One region of the Desulfofundulus sp. TPOSR genome, then DNA from elsewhere that is predicted to be linked to it. Evidence: riboswitches for the same ligand, from Rfam matches in the RefSeq annotation. Region 1 holds a riboswitch; each other region holds the start of a gene.
What was found. Region 1 has a riboswitch for cyclic di-GMP ahead of G7K71_RS14185 (hypothetical protein). Riboswitches for the same ligand answer to the same signal wherever they lie in the genome.
Positions count from the first base shown of each region.

Region 1 (4,316 bases):
TTTAGGGAATAGGGAGTTTAGGGCAAGCCTTGAAAATACTGGAGAGTAAAAGTTTGGCTTGTACCGTGCCGGGGCCGGCATCCGTCATTATAGAGCGCCTGCGTGCCATCCGGGGCTTTTCCTGCGATGAAGTAGCCGGGGCCTTGGGCATAATCATGAAATGCGTGGATAATGCCCTGCGCGGGTACGGCTAAAGGGATGCCGCCTTTGCCCCACTAAATATATTCGGGGAGGGAAAAAGGATAAACTGGAGACGAGTATTTGACGCTTTAGAGGCGTATGACCGCTTGTTACAGGAAAACCGGGTTGTTGAGGCTCTCAGAATTCTTTTCCAGGAGGCCGGAGCAGATAAGGTTACTGACGATGATTGGCGGATGGCCCTGGCCCATTTCCGTGCCGTCTATGGCCGACCTCCCCTCTTCCCTGAAGACAGCGGTGAGTAAATTGACTCTTCCTTATGAACCAGGTTAGTCAACCTTTTCCTGCAGGTTTCAAGGACTATAAAAAGATAAACATTTGTTTAATTATGGGAGGAGGCAACAATTACCATGCCGCAGGATTGTTTTTTGTTGTGTCGGTAGCTCAGGCTGCCACTTTTTTGTTGAAAAGGTGGGTGGTATCTGTGGAATCTGTCCTGACCGAGCGCGAGCGGCGATTGGCTGGGCTCTTCTTGCGGTGCCTCGTCCAGGCCAGTAACTACGGGCCGGTGGACGTGGGCGCCTTCATCCATTCTTTCCGGGAATACCTGTACGGCAGCTTCGTTCCGCCGGAAAAACAAAAGCGTTGGAAGCAGTTCAGATGCCTTAACTGCGGCGTAAGGTTTTTCGCCGAAAAGTCGGATCGGAAGTTCTGCAGCGAATCTTGTGCGGTTGCGTGGAACAGTAAAAACAGGGCCAGAAAGAGAGCATGATAATAAGCCGGGCGCCTTTTTAAGGTGGTGTCCGGCTTTTGCTTTCTGGCCGGATTGATTTGGAATTATGACGCCCCGGTCAGGAAGGTTGCAGAGTGCATGGAATACCGGTGTGACCGCTGCGCCAAGACGGTTTGGACAGAGGCCTGGGAAGCCATGCCGCCTGAGAGGTGCCCGTACTGCGGTGGGCGTTTGGTTTCCTGTGGGCGGTGGGGCACGGTGGTCCTGGGGCCGGTGCGGTAGGCGGTACAGTAGTGGGGGTGAGTAAAGGAAATGATTACAAGCACTTTTGTTACTTGCGGGTCTTCACTAAGCGATACGTTATTTACAATTCCTGACAAACCTCTTCTCATACAGTTTCTTTACGTTGGAGTAGGAATGATAGCTTGCTTTTTACTGTTTTCGACTTTTTACTTTACAAAATCCTTTGCGGAGAGACTTAAAAAGAAAAAAGAGCAATTATTCCGGTAGCCTCTGGCTCAAAGCTATTTCCCTGCCCGCGAACGCTTTTTCGGTTATTTCCAGTTTTTCTTTACCGAAACGGTCGAAGAGGGTATGAACGGCACAAACGACGGCAAAAGGAGACCATGGCTTGTTTCCCGCCATAAACTCAGCCACGGCTTAGGGTTTAAACGGCACAAAATGCAGCTTCTGGCTTTCCCACTTGTCTTTAGGAACGCCGAGGGAGCGGATTTTAAGAATCTCTTCTTCGGTCTGATCCACATGTACCACCCCGTACAGGGCGTATTCGCAGAGGACGGCGTTGGCCCCGAAAGACAGGAACTTTACCTGGTCGGGCGAAATTTCCAGGCCCCCCTCTTCCGCAAGCCCTCTCACCGCCGTCCTGTAGGGGTCCGGCCCGCCGTTCGGCCCGACGTCCACCGGCCTGCTGGAACTTTCGGCCACGGAAGGGAAGAAAACGAAAGCATCGACAGCGGTAGGTCTCCGCTCGCTGAAAATGATCTTTCCGTCTGCTGTCACCACCATGATGCCCACCCCGAAATGGGTGGCGAATTCGGTACGGGATTGTACATCAGGTCAACCCTTTCGGCGTACCGCTTTTCACGTTGTCGGCCACAATTGGCTCGTCCAGCATGTTGTCGGTTACCAACATCGTGAAATAGTCGGTGGGCCGGAACGAAAGGTGCCGGGAAGGCTCTTCATGCGGGCCGGCTCTTTGCCCGACGAATAATTTTCCAAGCTGGTACCCGAGGCCGTTAAATGGTACGGGTTTGCCTTTCGCTTCACGCTGCTTGACTCTCTAGATTTTTTGGCCGTATTCGTAAACACGAAATTTCCCTTGACAGGGGGTAAATTATGGTGATTTAATAAAAGCAAAGGTAAAAAATGTAGATAAAAGTCAAATCCCGGCGGGCAAACCCGGCGAAAGCCGGGGACGCAAAGCCACAGGTCTAAAGTTTACTCATTGAGGTAACCATGACGGCTGGGTTGCAAGGGAGAAGGGTAGCCGCAGGGCAGACGGTATCTCCCTGTGGCTTTTTGTTTTGAGGTTTGGTGGAGTGAACGATATTTTTCATTCAAAATTTCTCCTGGGTTCGACACTTTTTTGCCCGGCCGAGGCACATGTAATAAGAATGGTTCAATAAGAATGGTTCAATAATATCAAGGCCTTGGCGATGTTTAACATAGAAAAAACTTAAAAATGCATGGGCATACGACTATTACAAAAAAATATTGAACTACAAAGAACGGACATGGTATTATTAGGTACCATGTATATCAGAACCATCACCAGACGAAATAAAGACGGAACGCCAGTGCGCTATATCCAGCTGGCCCATAATGAATGGGACCCAGTCGCTAAGTGTGCCAAGGCCAGGGTATTATACAACTTTGGACGTGACGAAGATCTGGATGTTGCTGCCTTAAAGCGTCTGGTTTCCAGCATCAACCGGTTCTTAAGTCCTAAGGAGGCCTTGGAAGCACGGGGGAAAGTGGAACACGGCGATGCGTTAAAGTTTGTTTTTAGCAGGCCCTGTTGCGGCACCTGGTTCCTCAACGAACTTTGGAAGCAGCGGGAGTTCGACTTTACCTTAAAAAACTACTGGCTAAACGACAGTACCGTCTCCCGGTAGAAAGGGTACTCTTCGCCCTGGTGGCTAACCGGGTACTGGAACCCCTAAGCAAACTGGCCATTGAGGACTGGGTACAACAGGGTGTTATAATCCCGGATCTCGAGCGTGTCGAAGAGCAACAGATGCTAAGAGTCATGGAGTTTCTCCTGGAAGCCAGCGAAGAAATCCAGAAGGAAATATTCTTTCATACGGCACACCTGTTAAATCTGGAAGTGGATCTTCTGTTCTTTGATACCACCTCTACTTACTTTGTCACCGGGGAAGAAGATAATTTCCGCAAACCCGGCTATTCCAAAGACCACTGCCCGGTTCTGCCTCAAGTGGTTATCGGCCTGGCGGTTACCAGGGAAGGCATCCCAGTGAGATGATGGGTATGGCCGGGCAATACCATGGACATGACGGTAATTCAAGAAGTGAAAAGGGACTTACTGGGCTGGAAGCTCGGGCGGGTAGTCACCGTTTTTGATCGGGGCTTCTGGCTCGGAAGATAATTTGAGAACGCTGCAGATAGTCGGCGGCCATTACATTGCCGGGGAAAAGCTGTCCAAAGTTACGGCTGAAGAAGCCCTCTCCCGCCCAGGCCGGTACCGTCTGGTCAAAGATAACCTAGAGGTAAAGGAAATCGTTATCGGCTACGGTGAAGCCCGAATCCGTTACATCCTTGTCCGTAATCCCAAGGAAGCCAGAAGAGACAAACTAAAAAGAGAAGAATTGTTACAAAAGTTGAAGACCGAGATTACCGTGGTCAACGCCCTGGCTGCCGAAAAAAGAGCACGGGCGGCAGGAGAGTAGCTGTACCACGAAACTTACGAACGCTACTTGAGCCTAAGCATAAGGGTACCCTGGACAGAAAAAAGATTGCCGGGGAAGAACGGAAAGACGGAAAGTACTTAATTCGTACCTCTGACGATACCCTTTCTCCTGAAGATGTGGCCTTGGGCTACAAACAACTCTACGAAGTTGAATATGCTTTTCGCACCTTGAAAACCACTCTGGAGTTAAGACCCATATACCACTGCCTGGAAGACCGGATTAGATCCCATGTATTGCTTTGCTGGTTGGCGCTCTTTTTGATCAGAATAGCTGAAAACAGAACAGGTCTTACCTGGCGCCATATCAGAAAGGAATTGCAAAGAATCCACCTCGGACTGTTTCAAGGGGCCAACGGCGAGGTATATCAGCACACCGAACTGACCAGGGAACAAAAGGAAATTTTTAAGGCCGTTAAGGTTTCAGAGCCGCCGAAGTTTTATAGCATGAAGACCGGTAAGCAAGGGAGCTCATAGTAACACGCCTCCTCCGGGGTATAG
Region 1 is NZ_JAAOEF010000003.1:652,289-656,604, forward strand. It holds gene G7K71_RS19915 (methyl-accepting chemotaxis protein) at 1-5, shown strand, start outside; gene G7K71_RS14160 (hypothetical protein) at 54-194, shown strand; gene G7K71_RS14165 (hypothetical protein) at 288-443, shown strand; gene G7K71_RS14170 (hypothetical protein) at 623-910, shown strand; gene G7K71_RS14175 (hypothetical protein) at 1,370-1,516, opposite strand; gene G7K71_RS14180 (hypothetical protein) at 1,532-1,897, opposite strand; cyclic di-GMP riboswitch class I at 2,274-2,367, shown strand; gene G7K71_RS14185 (hypothetical protein) at 2,689-3,006, shown strand; gene G7K71_RS14190 (hypothetical protein) at 3,027-3,374, shown strand; gene G7K71_RS14195 (hypothetical protein) at 3,469-3,798, shown strand; gene G7K71_RS20270 (hypothetical protein) at 3,942-4,292, shown strand.

Region 2 (4,316 bases), on a different contig from region 1:
CGATAAAAGCCACACTGGCGCCGCCAGCAGCCATCCGAAGGTAATGGAACAGGCGGCGCTGGTGAGCATGATGGCCAGGGCGGTGCGGGTACGCCCCAGGCGGTCCGACAACCATCCCGCCAACAGGGTGGAAGGTGCCCCCAACATTACCGAAAGGGCGGTGAGGGTGGCCGCCAAAGAGGTGGGCTGGGCGTAACGATCCTGGAACACGGCAGTTAGAAAAGGGGCCAGCCAGGAGCGCAGGCCGTACATCTCCCACATGTGGCCGGTATAGCCCAGGATGATCAGGGCCATGGCCAGGTTGTGCCGGGCCTTTCCGGCCTGCGGCAGTCCCTTTGCCGGTCCGGGAGAACTGTTTTTCGATACAGGACCGGTCTCTCCAGCTATTTCGGCATTGGTTTCCGGTGTTTTTTCGCGTCTCTTGTAGGGCAAAAAGGCGGCTGCGGGTTGGCGCCACAGCCAGAAAGAAAGGGCAATGGCCCCAAAGCTTACCCCTGCCAGAACCAGGTAGGCCTCCTGCCAGGTTAAAAAAGCGGTAAGGGCCCCGGTGAGGGCGAAGGAAAGGGAGGTGCCCACCAGGTAGGAGGAAACGTAAAAGCCCACTGCCCGGCCGCGGGAGCTGGGGGCCAGGGAAATGACTTTGATCCCGGGCATGTAGATCCCTCCCAGGCCCGCACCGGTCAAGGCCCGTAGCAGGGTTCCCGCCAGGGCTCCCTGGGCGAGCAGGGGAAAGAGGAAATGGGTAACGGCCGATAAAATGGCCCCGCCGGCAAAGACATAACGGGCGTCAATGCGGTCTGTCAGGGGGAGGACCACCAGGGCGGCCGCCACGTATCCGGCCTGGAAGGCGGCAACCATCATCCCGGCTTCGGCATGGCTGATCCCCCATTGTTTTTCCACCAGGGGGAGGACGGCCGGCAGGCAGTAGGACGGCACCAGCACCAGCAATTGAATTAAAGCCAACTGTCCTATAGGGATATGTGTTTCCTCTCTGATATCGCGCATTTTGTCCGTTGTCACCTGCCAGGAGTTACTGGTCAAATAATTCTTCTTTCAGCTCCAAACCCCTGCCTGGCAACAGGTTAAAAGCACTTTTTCTACTGTGCTGGCTAACAAGTTATGAGCCGTACTCCCCCCGGTTGAGGAAGCCTGGGCATGCTTTTTGTAAGGAAAGAATGCAGCAAACGCCTGAAGGAAAGCCCTCATTTCCTCCCGGCTTGCGTCGTGTTCCCGGTGTGCCGTTAATAAGGGGTTATTTGGTTCAAGGATAATATTTACAATGTTGTAACATCACTTCCTGGCGGTTCATATTATGTAATTGGAATCTGCGCCCGGGTGCATTCTCATGAATTCATACGAGGAGGAATTCGGTATGGCTATCTTTTGTCCTGGCGCTTTACCCTGTAGAATTACTGGGGTAGTTGTAGGAGCCCTTATTGCAGCTCTCGCTCTGGTCCTCATCGGTATTATGGCCATCTTCAATTGCATCGTAGCTTGCCCCGTACTGTTTATCCTGGCTGTTCTGGCCTTTATTCTGGGCATCGCCATTATTATCGCCTAAAGCAAGCCATGTGCTTTAACGAGAGGATAATCAGCACAGTTATGTACACGCCTGAGACTCAATCAGGCGTGTTTAGTTTCCATCACCTTTTTCAAGGCCGTGTAAATTTCAGTGGTGCCAGAAGGAGAGCGACCCCCAAAAAGAAAGAAACCTCGCCCCAGGAAGTAGGCAAGTTCTCCAACGCGAAGGCCGGGAAAAAAGAGCAGCGGTTTTTGCTGATATTTTGAGCGGTGAGGTCTCAAAATGGGAAAAATTTTTGTGGAGATACCTGCTGGATCTTGACACGGCTCGACATCAATTTCACTTGACAGGGACGAATTATGATGATTCAATAAAAGCGAAGGTAAAATAATGTAGAATCAATGTCAAATCCCGGTGGGCAAACCCGGCAAAAGCCGGGGACGCAAAGCCACAGGTCTAAAGTTACCCATTGAGGTAACCATGACGGCTGGGTTGCAAGGGAGAAAGATAGCTACAGGGCAAGTGCGTTTTTCTCCCTGTAGCTTTTTATTTTTGGCTTGACGGGCCGAACTAAATTTTTCATTCATATTGGCGTCCTCAAAGGATTTCTTGGCATGGAGGTTTTGTTATGACTGGACAAGCTCTGGTATTAAATACATATGTTCGTAATCCCTGTAAAATACCCCGGGTGCTGTTATATTTAACAGACAATGCATTAATATTAAATCTCCCCTTATTACGTTCCCCTCCCTTATCTCCCTCCCTGTTTGTTCCTTCTTGTCTTACCACCGCATTGGCATAACCACCCCCATCACCCGCCAGGAGAATCTGATTGCAATGTCGCAAGAAATGACGGCCAGATCAACCAGATTGCCATGGCTACCTCCAGCCTTTCCGCCACCTCGGAAGAAGTGGCGGCAACAACGGAAAACCTGAACAGCAGCGCGCAGAAGATCAGGGATGAAATCAAGAAAACCGACGGCATTGTCAACCTCATCGAGGAAATTGCCGAGCAAACCCACCTGCTGGGGTTGAACGCGGCCATCGAAGCGGCCCGGGTGGGCGATGCCGGGCGGGGTTTCAATGTGGTGGCCGGGGAAATACGCAAACTATCCCAGGATACCCAGCGGTCCGTTAAAGAAATCATGCAGACTTTGCATGACGTACAGCAATCAATTATAGATCTGACAAACTCAATTGAACAGGTGTCAAGTGCAGCACAACAGCAGGCTGCTTCGTCCCAGGAAATTAATGCGTCGATAAATGAGCTTACTGCAGTGGCCGGGCAACTAAAAAAGCTGGCCGATGAACTGGTGGTTTAGGGAATAGGGAGTTAAATATATTCGGGGAGGGAAAAAGGATAAACTGGAGACGAGTATTTGACGCTTTGGAGGCGTATGACCGTTTGTTACAGGAAAACCGGGTTGTTGAGGCCCTCAGAATTCTTTTCCAGGAGGCCGGAGCAGATAAGGTTACTGACGATGATTGGCGGGTGGCCCTGGCCCATTTCCGTGCCGTCTATGGCCGACCTCCCCTCTTCCCTGGGGAGCAAGACAGCGGTGAGTGAATTGACTCTTCCTTATGAACCAGGTTAGTCAACCTTTTCCTGTTTGTTTAATTATGGGAGGAGGCAACAATTGCCATGCCGCAGGATTGTTTTTTGTTGTAGCGGTAGCTCAGGCTGCCACTTTTTTGTTGAAAAGGTGGGTGGTATCTGTGGAATCTGTCCTGACCGAGCGCGAGCGGCGGTTGGCTGGGCTCTTCTTGCGGTGCCTCGTCCAGGCCAGTAACTACGGGCCGGTGGACGTGGGCGCCTTCATCCATTCTTTCCGGGAATACCTGTACGGCAGTTTCGTTCCGCCGGAAAAACAAAAGCGTTGGAAGCAGTTCAGATGTCTTAACTGCGGCGTAGGGTTTTTCGCCGAAAAGCCGGATCGGAAGTTCTGCAGCGAATCTTGTGCGGCTGCGTGGAACAGTAAAAACAGGGCCAGAAAGAGAGCATGATAATAAGCCGGGCGCCTTTTTAAGGTGGTGTCCGGCTTTTGCTTTCTGGCCGAAATTGATGCAGGTTGTGTCGCCTTTTTATTATGCCCCAAAAGCCATCCGCTTATCATCTCTAAAGTAGTAGTTGCCGCCAGGATAAAATTATAAAAGGTACGCCCGGCTACCACCTTGGTGCTGCCAGCCCATTTTCCCGTAAGCATTTACATATTCTGGTAATACCTAAAAAGAAAAGGAATAAAGCAGAACCGTGTTGAAATGTGTATTTAGCAGTTTTAAGGGAGAAGCCACTATGGGCATGAGCAACCTCCTTCAACTAACCGGTGAGAAGACCTTCGACCCGACCAATTTAAAAATAGGGAAATGGAGAATTATAACTGTTTTCTTAACCGGGCTCGGCTATTTTTTATTTTGTTCCCGCCAAGTTGAATGGGTTTTCTTCTGGATCGCCTGGTTTATTTACGCGGCTTTATGGTTCCCTTTTCAAGGACGTCACGCCGGTGAAAATCCAAATTGGTGGACATACTTTTTTATGGTAGGCGATGTGCTCTTCTTTGTCTTGGCCGCCAACATTGAACATGATATATTGAACAATTACAGTGCCATGTTGATATTGCCTTTGTTCCAGTACCTGTTGCGTTATGGGCGAAAAGCCGCCCTTTGCTACGTCTGGGTCAGCGTGGCAGCATTTGGTTATATCTGCTTGTTCCATTATGAAGCTCACCCGGCGAGACATTTTGTTGTGGTTGTTGTCATGCTTTTAATTTCTTATAACGAAAGTATGCTGATCCAG
Region 2 is NZ_JAAOEF010000004.1:440,436-444,751, reverse strand. It holds gene G7K71_RS17895 (MFS transporter) at 1-1,005, opposite strand, end outside; gene G7K71_RS17890 (hypothetical protein) at 1,373-1,561, shown strand; cyclic di-GMP riboswitch class I at 1,930-2,022, shown strand; gene G7K71_RS19650 (methyl-accepting chemotaxis protein) at 2,398-2,844, shown strand; gene G7K71_RS17880 (hypothetical protein) at 2,928-3,089, shown strand; gene G7K71_RS17875 (hypothetical protein) at 3,239-3,526, shown strand; gene G7K71_RS17870 (GGDEF domain-containing protein) at 3,816-4,316, shown strand, end outside.
Region 2: linked by a shared signal. The riboswitch ahead of G7K71_RS19650 (methyl-accepting chemotaxis protein) and the one ahead of G7K71_RS14185 (hypothetical protein) in region 1 are both predicted to bind cyclic di-GMP.

Region 3 (4,316 bases), on a different contig from region 1:
CCCGGATGATCCCCTTGTCGTCTACCACGAAGACCGACCGCACTGTATTAGTCCCCTTGGCCGGGTGGATCATGCCGAGTTCAGCCGCGATCTGCCCGGTATCGGCAATTATGGGAAATGGAATTTCCACGCCCAGATTATCCTTGATCCACTCTGCCCACTTGATATGGGAAAACACCTGGTCTACGGAAAGGCCAATCAATTCGCAGTTGAGTTCCTTAAACTCCTGATGTTTCCTGGCGAAGGCCACAAACTCTGTGGTGCACACTGGAGTGAAATCGGCTGGATGGCTGAAGAGGATAAACCAGCGCCCTGCGTAGTCATGCGGCAGCGTCCGCTTTCCATGGGTGCTCTGAACTGTTAGCTCCGGAAAAGGCTCACCTATAAGAGGGGAGTATCGTTCCACTTTGTCCTGTAATTTTGCCACTGTCAAAACCTCCTTGTAATGATTTCAAATTTATATTTATTACAAATTATAATATTAACTCTTTCTCTTGTCAAGCTCATTTTCTGCAATGATTCGCATCAAACTCCGGGAACCGGCTAAAGAAAATTTGCCGTACTATAGAAAGCCCGGACTATTGAAACATTATCCCTTACCAGGAACAATGAAAAAAACAGTTCTTCCCTTTTATACCCAGCGTCCGGCCCACCGCTTCGGCGTACACCGCCGTGGCGATGGCGTGGTAGTACAGCGTTTCCTGCCAGGCCAGCATTTGAATGGCCAGTTGTTACAAAAAGAAAAAGCCGGATGCCCCGGAAAAGGGGCACCCGGCCCACGGAAAAATACCTGCCCACCGGCTTAACCACCGGATCTTTTGGCACCGGCTTGAGTACCGGCCCCGGAGCAGGCTGCGGCCCCGGTACGATTACCGTTCCTTCGGAGACTCCAGCTTCTGCCCGGGTACAAATTTCGAGGCTCTGGTGGCTTCAGCGGCTTGTACCCAGGCTTCTTCGGAAGTTCGGGCAGAAAAACACGATGCTACCCCCAAAAAAGAAGCCCGACATAAAGCCGGGTTGAAAAGGAAAGAAGGTGTTTTTAAAACTGGCTTATCCGTCCGCGCCCGCGTCTTCATTTAAGTACCGGCATTGCGCCCGGCCCCGCCGAAACGGTTTGGCCCTACCGTCGTACGGTTGACATTTGCCCTTATTCGCTCAGCCATGATCTGCTTGCACTGGTCGGCCTGCGCTTGTGTAATCCTGCCATCCTTAAGCAGTTGGTCGATTTGAGAGCTTCGCTGGCTGACTATAAAGTTGATCAGCTGTTCCTCACTTATACCTTTTTCGGCTGCAATCTCAACCAACGACTTGCCGGAGTGACGTGCAGTAATTAACGCAGATACATCCATTCCCAGGAACTGCGCCACCGACGTATTCATCGAGCCCGCTGCCCGCCCCAGAGCCGCACCAGCCATTATGCCTGCACCGGTGGTATTTGGTCCGGCTGCTTGCACATTATACTTACCTGCCCATGCTGGCGGACCGCCCGCAGCCATTGCTTTCCCGGCAGGTAACCCCGCCAAAAGCATTCCACTGAACAACCCTGCTGCACTTACCATTGTTATCCATTTTTTAATTTTCATGATTGGTCCCCCTTTCAGGTTAGCTTTACCAGAAATTATACCTGGCAGGATTTAAGAATTTGTGACTAAAATGTTACAAATTCGTTACAAAATTGAGCACTCGGTACACCCTTTTTCTGCCACACCTGTTCTTCCAACTTTAGGCCCCCTGGCTTTGCGCCCCCGGCTTTCGCCGGGTTTGCCTTTGGTGGGGACTCCTTTTAAATTTAGAATACGGCATGTGAAAAATATTGCGCGGGCTGGGCACAAGACACGGACTAGCGGGAAACCACCCGGGGCGAATGGAACCCACCGGATTTCCGTCTCGCGTAGACCACCCGGACCACGTGGCCGTAACAACTGTCCGCACCCATTACCCCAACATGGAAAACCATGACGCTGTTCGCTCCCAGCTCCCGGATGGCCTTAATATGGTGGTACACCTTGCCGTCCACGAAGGGGGAAGTGTGATACTCAACACATGATGCAAGCCCGGATGGTTGTTTCATTTCCCAGTTAATCCCAATGTATCAACCCATATCCAACTTAGCACAGTTTATGCAAAACGCCTTTTTCGCATTAGGCAAACCCAGGCTCTAGGCGGGTTTGGGCGGTTAGATCCAAAATGACTTGAAACGAGTGAAAGGATTTCGAAGTAGGGCTCTACAGAGTTAACAATATCTCTGGCAGTCCGCTGTGGTGGACCTGGGCCATCACGTTGCTCATCGGCGTTGCCAACAATACTCAACCATAAACCATCTTTTTCTAAATGAGCAGCTACATTTTCAGCAAAGCTCTTCCGCTCTTCATCCGAATTTAATGAATGAAAACAACCTCTATCAAACACAAAGCCAAATGGCGCCCCTTCAATTTTGTTCATAAGGAAGTCAATCACAATAAAGGTACATTTGACATTAGCTTTTGAAGCTTTCTCTATAGCCTTCTGTATTGCAATTTCCGAAGTATCAATACCTATCACATCGAAGTTTTTTTGGGAAAGCCATATGGAGTTATCGCCAGTTCCGCATCCAATATCCAGTGCTTTACAGGGTTTTATGGCCATCGCAGTCACAGTCTGAATAAGGTTGAAATCGGGTTTGCCAATATCCCAAGGAGTATCGCCTGTTTCATATCTTTTCTTGTAACGTTCCTCTATCGTCATTCTGTCTTCACCTCCTCCCTTCTGGTACCTGCTTAAATTTTACACGGCCTCAGCCAAAATTCCAATATTAACATCTCCCCCAAAGGCATTCCCTTTAAAGTTTTATCTAAATATTCAGCAGGAAACTTACATAAATTTAGTAGTTAGCACTTCAACAAGGAACCCCGAAAAACCTCTCCATTTATAGATTTTTTAAAGTTGAGAAACACCGGCAGCCACATCTTTCGCCTTTCTACACCTCGATTTTCCGGTAAAGTTCCGGAGCCATGCGGACAAGGAGGCGGCACAAAAACGCCTCCACCGCCAGGATGACTCCCAGAACCGCCAGAGAACCCGCCCACCAGGGCAGGTGAAAGGATAAAAACCGTCAAGGCGGTACCTGCCGCCAGGAGAACGCTTGCGCTCAACATGAAAAACAGTACGTTTAAGTTCCCCTGTATCGCTATCTGAGGAATTTCCCAGCCCAGGCTGGGCCGGATTAAATCAATCAGCAACCCGCCGGTGTTAATGACGTCCATTTCGGCAACGCTGAGCTAGCAAAAAAGCAACGGGTACTTTTTGTGGATTTTTGTCGAATTGTCCGGCAAACAGGGTCAAAAAAATTTGACCAGACACGGACGTTTGAAATACTAACCGTAAGCCTTACACCAGCTCAAACTCCACCATCCAAACATCAACATCCGGGTTCCAGAACCCGTATATCCGTTCGAACGCCTCCCGGTACCCCTCCACTGACGGGTAGCTTTCCTTCCAGGCGTCATCCTCCGTGATCTCGCCCAGCCGCTCCCGCCGGACGGCGGTCACCCTCACGTAAGTGAACGGTACCACCCGGTGATTTAACCTGCACTGGTAGACGGAGCCGGCATTCCACGAAGAACAAAAGGCCGGGTTTCCCCGAAAAGGACATCCGGCCCTCAAATACCGCCTCCCCACTGGCTGACTGCTGATCCTCCAATATCGGCTCCGGGTTAGGATACGCCAAGAGTACATATCTTCACCACTCCGTCGGATAAAGGAGCCGTGCTACCGGCGAAGTAAGCCGGTGATTTTCTGTAGTGCCGTTCGCATAAGTCGCTAAAACTGTGAGTAAAGAAGCACTAATTGTCCAATCTTAGGGGGTCAGCCCGCCCGTTCGCTGAGCATCATGCGGGCGATCCTTTATTTTCTTGCTCCTCAAGAGGGAAAACCTCCAGGAATTTGGCGCGGAGTGGATTTTGGGAACGTATCCAAACTTCAATCCAGACTCCATCATGACCCCGAACAATCACCGGATCAATGCAGTGGTCTACCCTTCGGGCTCAAAGCACCAAGTAAAGTTCGAATTCTCTTCGCCAGCCGCATCTGGAGTAATTCAACACAAACCCATTTTCATCCTCTGATGGTGTCACCCGTCAAGGGTGACATGAGGGGTCTTGCAATGCAAGGTTTTGAATGTTATAATGTCCCTGGCTATCTTGCAAAACAAGACATTTTGGTCAGGCAAAGAGGCGTAAATATATGGAAAAAAGAGGTTCACAACTGCTGAAAGGGGTACTTGATATGTGCCTCCTGGCTCTCATAAACGAAGAATCTTGTTATGGTTATGAAATGGT
Region 3 is NZ_JAAOEF010000002.1:61,418-65,733, reverse strand. It holds gene G7K71_RS08900 (peroxiredoxin) at 1-427, opposite strand, end outside; gene G7K71_RS08890 (hypothetical protein) at 1,077-1,583, opposite strand; cyclic di-GMP riboswitch class I at 1,713-1,776, opposite strand; gene G7K71_RS08885 (hypothetical protein) at 1,841-2,071, opposite strand; gene G7K71_RS08880 (class I SAM-dependent methyltransferase) at 2,119-2,724, opposite strand; gene G7K71_RS08875 (ASCH domain-containing protein) at 3,367-3,642, opposite strand; gene G7K71_RS08870 (PadR family transcriptional regulator) at 4,222-4,316, shown strand, end outside.
Region 3: linked by a shared signal. The riboswitch ahead of G7K71_RS08890 (hypothetical protein) and the one ahead of G7K71_RS14185 (hypothetical protein) in region 1 are both predicted to bind cyclic di-GMP.